Regions from separate parts of the Thermoanaerobacterium xylanolyticum LX-11 genome, predicted to be linked through region 2. Evidence: riboswitches for the same ligand, from Rfam matches in the RefSeq annotation. Region 2 holds a riboswitch; the other holds the start of a gene.
The links. Region 2 has a riboswitch for fluoride ahead of THEXY_RS03105 (cation:proton antiporter). Riboswitches for the same ligand answer to the same signal wherever they lie in the genome.
Positions count from the first base shown of each region.

Region 1: another riboswitch for fluoride. It lies ahead of crcB (fluoride efflux transporter CrcB); the one in region 2 lies ahead of THEXY_RS03105 (cation:proton antiporter).

Region 1 covers NC_015555.1:54,634-59,071, forward strand. The annotation lists gene dnaX (DNA polymerase III subunit gamma/tau) at 1-1,070, shown strand, start outside; gene THEXY_RS00265 (YbaB/EbfC family nucleoid-associated protein) at 1,140-1,475, shown strand; gene recR (recombination mediator RecR) at 1,489-2,088, shown strand; fluoride riboswitch at 2,143-2,203, shown strand; gene crcB (fluoride efflux transporter CrcB) at 2,260-2,661, shown strand; gene crcB (fluoride efflux transporter CrcB) at 2,661-3,032, shown strand; gene THEXY_RS00285 (HD-GYP domain-containing protein) at 3,075-4,256, shown strand; gene THEXY_RS00290 (DUF2508 family protein) at 4,305-4,438, shown strand, end outside.
Region 2 covers NC_015555.1:622,145-626,582, reverse strand. The annotation lists gene THEXY_RS03115 (dynamin family protein) at 1-495, opposite strand, end outside; gene THEXY_RS03110 (universal stress protein) at 595-1,014, opposite strand; gene THEXY_RS03105 (cation:proton antiporter) at 1,016-2,143, opposite strand; fluoride riboswitch at 2,312-2,371, opposite strand; gene THEXY_RS03100 (MutS-related protein) at 2,462-3,958, opposite strand; gene THEXY_RS03095 (MutS-related protein) at 3,955-4,438, opposite strand, start outside.

The DNA.
Region 1 (4,438 bases), 570 kb from region 2:
AAAGGATATCATCGAAAGTCATTTCACAGAATATAAAGAAAATAGCTGAAGACAGCCAAATAAATATAGACGGTAAAGCAATTGCACTGATTGCCAAGCATGGAAATGGTTCTATGAGGGATGCTATAAGCATACTTGAGCAGTGTGCTTCATACAGCGATGTTTTAACGTATGATGATGTGTGCGATATACTCGGCACTGTAAATGATGATACGTTGTTTGCTTTAGTGAATAGTTTAAACGATAGAGATGGAAAAGAAATCATAAAACAGATAGATAAGTTGATGCTTTACGGCATAGACGTAAATAATTTGGTGAAAGCTCTGTTATCTTTTTTGAGAGATGTGATTGTATACAAAACATGTGGTGATGAGTCAGAAGAGATATTAGAAACAGAGATAAATGATGTAATCGAGAAGGCATCTTTATTTGATATGGCGTTTTTATCAAATGCGTTAGAGAAATTGATAGATCTTCAGGGGAAAATAAGATATGCTCAATCTCCCAGAATAATGCTGGAGATAACATTGCTTAAGCTTATAAATCCGGAAATCTCACCTGATATAGACAGCATATTAGATAGACTAAATAAGTTGGAGAATGTGATTAAAAGCGGTAAGATGATGCCGTTTGTAGAGAAGGATATTGTCGCTAATGATAAAACTTTAAAATCTGAAGGGGTTTTTGATGATGTAGTGATAAAAAAAGAAGCGAAAAAAACTGATGATATAGTTGATAAAGTAGATAAGAACATTGAGATAAATGTAAATGAAGTTTTCAAAAAACTGTTAAGTATGATAATGAAAGACAGGCCGATGATTTTTTCTTTTTTAAGCTTAGGCAAACCGTATTTGAAAGATGGCAATTTTGTGATAGAATATCCAAAGGAGCATGTGTTTTATAAAGAAGAACTTAATAAAATCGAAAATAAAGATTACATCAAAGATGTTATTAAAAGACTGACAGGTAATGATTACAACATAGTTTTTGCTATAGAAGAAAAAAATGAAGATGAACAGTTAATTGAGGCAGTAAAAAAATATTTTGGCGATGTAGAAATAATAGATTGATTAATCACTACTAAGTCAAAATTAGCATATAAATAAGAGAGAATACAAAATTAATTAGGAGGTATTTGGATGGCTAAAGGAGGATTTCCTGGCGGTTTTAACATGAACAACATGATAAAGCAAGCGCAGCAGATGCAGGAGCAAATGAAGAAAATGCAGGAGGAGCTTGAAAACAAGACGGTTGAGGAGTCTGCAGGCGGTGGAGCTGTAAAGGTAGTGGCAAATGGCAGAAAGGAACTTATAAGTATAAAGATCGATCCGGATGTCGTTGACAAAGACGATGTAGAGATGCTGGAGGATCTTGTATTGGCTGCAGTAAATCAAGCTTTAAGAAGTGCTGAAAAGATGATTGCAGAAGAGATGGGAAAAATAACAGGAGGTTTCAACATACCTGGCTTGTTCTGAGGTGAGTTAATTAATGAACGTATATTCGAGGTCATTGTCAAGGCTTATTGATGAATTATCAAGACTCCCCGGCATTGGACGCAAGACAGCTCAGAGACTGGCGTTTTACATCTTAGATATGCCTTTAGATGATGTTGTCAATTTGTCTAATGCTATTTTAGAAGCAAAGAACAATTTAAGATACTGTAAAAAGTGCTATAACTTTACTGACAGTGAGCTTTGCAGTATATGCAGTGACGAGACGAGGGATACACATACCATATGTGTAGTTTCCGATCCTAAAGACGTAGTAGCGATGGAAAAGACGAGGGAATATCGAGGATTATACCATGTACTTCACGGTGCAATATCGCCTATGGATGGAATAGGGCCAGAGGATATAAAGATAAAAGAGCTGTTGGAGAGGATAAAAGATGCTGAAATCAATGAAATAATATTAGCTACAAATCCAGATATAGAAGGCGAGGCAACTGCCATGTACATTGCAAAGCTGATAAAACCTTTTGGAATAAAGGTAACAAGAATTGCACACGGTGTACCAGTAGGCGGTGACCTCGAATACACAGATTCTGTAACACTGTCCAGAGCTTTAGAAGGCAGAAGGGAAATGTAAATTAAAGTTTACTGAAAATTAATTTGACATAAAATTTGTTTGGATTATAATATAATTAAGACTGGTGAAGGAGCTCACCATTAAATGCGATGATGCTAATGGCTCCTATTGGGTATACTACCTGATAGGAGTATATTTATTACTTAAAATGAAAATGGAAGGGTGATTTTCATGGAATACATCTATATAGGAGTAGGCGGCTTTTTTGGGGCAATATTAAGATATTTAATTTCTACTTATTATCAAAGTATATTGCATACTGTATTTCCTATTGAGACATTTTTTATAAATATTTTTGGGTCATTTTTGCTGAGCTATATTTCAAATTTAACCCTGGAAGAATTTAATATAAATTTCAATATAAGACTTGCTATTACGACAGGATTTATAGGTGCCTTCACTACATTTTCTACGTTCACTAAAGAGACTATGGATCTACTGAGAAATGGGAGAATCGCAGTTGCAGTAACGTATGTCCTTCTGTCAATACTTATAGGATTTATTATGTCTTTTATGGGATTTGAGTTAGGAGATAAGACAGCAAAAATAATTAAAGGGCGTGAAGAAAATTGATGCTAAATATGCTGTTAGTAGGCTTTGGAGGAGTTTTGGGAGCAATATTAAGGTATGAAATATCCAGACACATAAAAGAGAGTAGGGAATTTGTAGTGCCATTAGAAACATTTATCATAAACGTAACAGGTGCCTTATTATTAAGTTTTTTATCAAGTCCTAAGCTTATCCATCTATTTGATAATGATGTAAAATTGTTTATCATGACAGGATTTATAGGTGCTTTTACTACATATTCTACCTTTTCTCATGAGACAATAGATCTTTTTCGAAAAAAACATTATATACATGCATTTTTGTATTCATCTGTTACTGTCGTTGTTGGACTTATTGGCGCTTTTTTAGGATACTATATTGGAAGTTTGTTTTAAATAATGTATTATAGAAGTATAGAAGGAGGGAGGTATGAGATTTTGATATTAGACTATTTTAGATTGCTTTCAGCGTTATCGCTATCATTAGATGTGATGGAAAAAAGAAATTTTGGACATGCGAGAAAAGTTGCCTATGTTGGCATAAGACTGGCACGAAATATTGGCGTTAAAAACGACGAAGAATATAAGATCTTTTATTCTGCCTTTTTACACGATATAGGAAAAAGCGATATAGTTGAGGACATTAACCATGATAGCACATGGAAGCATTCGTTAAAAGGAAGCGAATTTGTAAAAGAAATGCCGAAAGGGGATGAGTTTTCTGAAATCATCAAGTATCATCATGAAAATTGGGATGGAAGTGGGTATTTCCATCTTAGTGGAAACTCCATTCCTTTAGAAGCACAGATAATATATTTAGCAGATCAATTTGACATAAGGTACAGCATTATATCCAAGAAACTCAATGAGTACGATACAAGGGAAAACATAAAGAAATGGCTTGATTTAGAATCCGGAAAGGCGTTTAATCCACTATTGGTAAGTGTGTTTAAAGATCTAATGAAACAAGAAAAGTTTTGGCTGGATTATGAAAATTATAATCAGTTTGATGTCTTAAAACCGTACATAAAAAATGAAATTATGGTGCTCGGAATAGATGCTCTTGAGAATATCGCTGAAGTTTTTTCAAAAATAATTGATAACAAAAGCCACTTTACGTACAACCATTCAAAAGGCATTTCTGAAATTGCTCATAAAGCAGCTACAATTTCTGGATACGATCAAATTACAGTTCAAAAGGTTAAGATATCAGGTCTTTTGCATGATTTGGGCAAGTTGGCCATACCAAATGAAATATTGGACAAGCCAGGAAAGCTTACCGAAAAAGAATTTATGACGATAAAGTCACATACATACTTTACTAAAATAATACTACGTGAGATAGGAGGAATTGATGATATAGCTGAATGGGCTGCAAATCATCATGAGAAATTGGATGGCTCAGGGTATCCAGAAGGACTTACTGGAGAAGACCTTGATGGAATTTCAAGGCTTATGGCTGTTTGCGATATATACCAAGCACTGACAGAAGATAGACCTTATAGAAAAGGTGTGTCACATATTGAAGCAATCGATGTGATCTATAAATTGGTCAAGCAAAATAAGGTAGATGGGAAATCGCTGGAGATAATAAGAGAAATACAAAAAGTGAACAAATAAGTATACTCATCCATATAACTGTCAATAATATGGATGAGGAGGTATTATATGGGCACGCTATATAAAATTTTTAGGGAGATATCAGCTACAAAAGAAGAAACAAATGATGAAAATGATGCTTTGATAGATGAAGTGAAAAACACCATGAGACAGTTAAAAGATGCGGAAATGTATTTTCAAAG
Region 2 (4,438 bases):
CACAGCATCAGCTTTATTTATATAACCATATGCGACATCTGTATTATGCTTGTATACCGATCCAATACCAGGTGTGTCTATAATTACTACATCATTGCTTACAAACTCAAAAGGATATCCTATATGTATCTCTTTGACTTTTTTTATGTTTTTAGGATTGTTCTTCTCTGTGCAGTATAAATCCAATTCTTTTACATCAATATTATCAATCCTACCATCTTCGTACAGTACTTTTGCCCATACTTCAATACTATATTGAACTTTTGTTATAACAGATGTTAAGGGAACGACTCCTGTAGGAAGCATATCAATTCCCAATATATAATTGGTGAATGTCGATTTTCCTCTTTTAAATTGTCCTAACACTACAAGATAAAAGACATTACTGCTAAATTTATCTTTAATATCTGATATAGCATCTTCTATTGCTTCAACACTTATATCTTTTGATATACTTTCTACTTTTTCAAATATTTCATCTAATTTTTTCCTCATACTACTATATCGCTCCTTCATTGGATTACATCCATATTGTAAATTTGAAATTCAGGTATTGACATACCTGAATTTCAAATTTTATATAGCCACTACATATTATTTTACAATAAGAACAGAACATTTTGCATGCCTTGCTATGTTTTCTGCAACGTTTCCAATAATATACCTTTTTACACCGCTATTACCTTTTTCACCCACAACTATCAAGTCACATCCATGTTTTTCTGCAAAGCGGATTACTGAATCCACAGGATGACCTGTTATCACTTCTGTAAATACTTTTATCCCTTTTTCATTAGCCAATTTCCTTGCATTTCCAAGTATCTTCCCATAATATAATTTTGCTGAATTTAAAGCCTCATCTACTTCGTCTTTTGAATTTACAAATTCCGGAATATTAGCAACCGATATCAAATATGCTTCACTATTATTTATTTGCGCTAATTCTAAAACAAATTCATATGCTTTATTTGCATATTCCGACCCATCATACGCAAGTAAAATTTTTTTAAACATTCTAAATCTTCCTTTCTATATCATAATCTTGCGGTCTGTAAAATTTTTCTGCAATTAATGTAGGTACAATTGCACTTAAAATAACTACAGTAACAAGAATAGTGTACTGATTACTTGTTATTATTTTATGAGTTAATCCAAACATTGCTGATATTGTTCCAAAAGTAAGACCTGTAGACATTAGAAGAGTTGTATACATTCCTTCTTGTTTTGAAAATTTAAATACCATAGTAGTTGGTTTTACCGCTATATATTTTGTTGCAATTTTAATTAAAAGTAATATAACAATCAAAAGAATATTTACTATTACACCATGAAGAGAGACGTATAATCCCGCTTTTATAAAGTAAAAAGGTGTAAAAATAGCAAATGCTATTGATCTCATACGGAATAATAAATTCTTTTCTTTTACAAAAAAACCTGATACCATTAATCCAAGTATATATGCCGGAAGAACAGCTTCACTATTTGCCATAGAGGCTAATCCACCTGTTAAAAATAGAAAGAAAAATAGATATTTTATTTCTAATTGCCCTACTTTATTGCCATATACTGCAAAGAATTTTTTTGTAGCAGAGGGCATAAATACAGCTACTACTACTGTAATAACTACAAATAACAACATCCACTTGTTATAGTTTGCAAAAAGTATCCCAAGCACTAAAACTGTACCAAGATCATTGATAAAACAAGCAGCTAAAATAATTTTCCCAAGTTCCGTTTCATTAAGTCCACTTTCCACCATTACAGCATACACAACTGCAACAGAAGTTGTTGAAAGAGCAATGCCAGCAATTTCAGAAGCTTTAAGAGTCCAATCTGCAACAAAATGCGTAAAAGCAAAAGCTCCTGCAAAAGGAAATATAAGAGCTAAAAGCCCTATTGTGATGCTCTCTTTAAACTTTGACTTTAAGACTATTGGATCAACTTCTGCTCCGGCTAAAAATGTCAAAAAAACGCTTCCAACGCCTCCTAAAAACTCTACCCACTGATTTGTTTGAAATCCTAAATAATTGCCAGCAATAACCCCTACCAAAATCTCAATTAATGATATAGATATACCCGTCCAATCAGCAACCAATCCTGCTATCAAAGCTAAACCTAACCACCAACTATAAGTCAACCACATTAGTACAACCCCCTAATTATTCCATTTATTATGAATTTTTTTGTTAAAATGGTAGGAGCTATCAGCATCCTGGTGCATTGCGCGAGCTCCATCGCTGAACATTTCAAAATATTACACTTTTCTTAATATCACCCCCTATAAAAGAAAATAGTTCCTACTGGTTTTTTAAACCACGTAGGAACTATTAGCCTTATGGCAGTTTGAGTGAGTTCCATCACCTTTATGCATCTGTTAATACAATTATACCTAAAATATTAAAACTTTTCAATATAATAGTAAAAATAAAAATCTCAATCTCTCCATCAAATTTTAATCAAATCAAGAATTTTTAAATATCTTCTTGTACAAATCTTCTCCATAGCTAGTCTTTAGCGGTTCACCCTCAACTAATTTAAAAGATCTTTCACCATTAGGTTTTCTTTCGGCTCTTAAAAAAATCGCATTGTCCATTTTTTTATCGTACAAGCTGCGTGATAATTCATAAAGATGAGTGACAAAAAATATCTTTACTTTAACTTCCAGTAATGCACTTATTATCTGTCTTGAAATCTCTGAGCCTTCCCTTTCATTTGTAGCTGCAAATGATTCATTAAAAAGTATCATGGAATTTTGCTTTATATTATCAACAATATCACTCATCCTGCTTAATTCTTCGTCTAATTTACCGCTGTTCATTTCTTCATCTTCTTCTCTTTTAAAATGTGTAAATAATCCAATACATATATTTGATGAAAATTTCTCTGCTCCCACAAACATGCCAGACTGCATCATTAACTGCGCCAGGCCAATGCTTCTTAAAAATGTCGTTTTTCCCCCTTGGTTAGCACCTGTTATGACGAAAAGATCTTTTCTGTCAGCATTCAAATCATTTGACACTACTTTCTTTTTCATCGTCAGAGACAAGCTTATATCATATAAACCCGAATAAGAGTGTCTTCTATTCTCTGCAGATAAAGGCACAGGAAAGCATATAGGTTCACCTATTTTAGTAAGTTCTTCATACAGATTAATGCATCCTACATAAAAGGCTAATTCTGTTTTAAGCATTTTAAAAAAGCCATTAATGTGATCTGCAGACTGCGCTAAAGCATTTGCTGCAAGATTTATGCCTCTATCTTTTAATTCTGATAAAGCCTTCATGCCACTTTCATCCCGATCGGCAATGTAAAAAGTAAAAGCCGAAGCCTTTTTGGAAAAAATCTTTTCAATTAAACTCTGTTTGATTTCATTAGGCCTTCTGAGAATGTAATTAATCCCTTTATTACCTTTTCCCAATTCCGCACTTATCAATACTCCATTTTCAAATTTCAATTCTTTTAAATGTGTTTTTACAGTTTCAATGTACTCATCATTTAATTCTTTTTGTAGCATTGAAAATAATGATTTAAAACCTTCTGATTCAAATTTGTGAAAATGTTCTTCCGCAATCTTTCTCAATTTAATAAGCATATCAACATACATGTACATAAGCTCAATTGAGCTATGCAAAATTGACGATGGATAGCTGCTAAAAATGCTCCAAAAATTTTTTTTCTCATTTTCCAATGTTTCTACCGCAATGTCATAAATGCTTCTTATTATAGAGGGATATTTTAGACAATCTTTGAGAATATCCTGACGATAAATTATCTCATTTACATCATTTATACTTGTTAGAATGACTTTATAAGCTACATCGTACAAAAACTCATCACCTTGTGCCATAGCATCAAAAACCGCATTCAATCCCAAATCCTGTACCAATATTTGTTCATTCCATGGCAATTCCTGTTTCATATCAAAATCGCGATTTTTGTACAGCAAAAATGTCTTCATCTGTTTACACGCTCCTTAATATGCTCATAGGTAAGTCTGTATTTTTCCGCAATTGTAATGGCATAAGACAAACCATCAGCAGGCTTTCTTACAACCTTATAGGTTCTAAGCGATGGATTATCAGGTACGACCGTACTAACTACACTTACAGTCTTTTCGTTATAAGTGGATAATTCATCTATAAATGTAACCCAAACACAAAGCAAATCCAGATCTATAATTCTATCCATTACCTTTTTGCTGAGAAAAATAGCATCTTCCAGAGTAGTAGAAGTAAATATTTCATTCAGTATAACAATGCTATCTGACGTAGCTTTTGAGAGAATATCATAAATCCTAATCAATTCATCTTCTAATTTTCCGTGGAGTTCATTTACATTTTCTTCTCTTTCAAAGTGTGTAAAGATATTGTCATATAAAAATAGCCGCGCTTTATATCCTGGAACAGGGCATCCAATGCTGGCAAGATAATGAACTTGT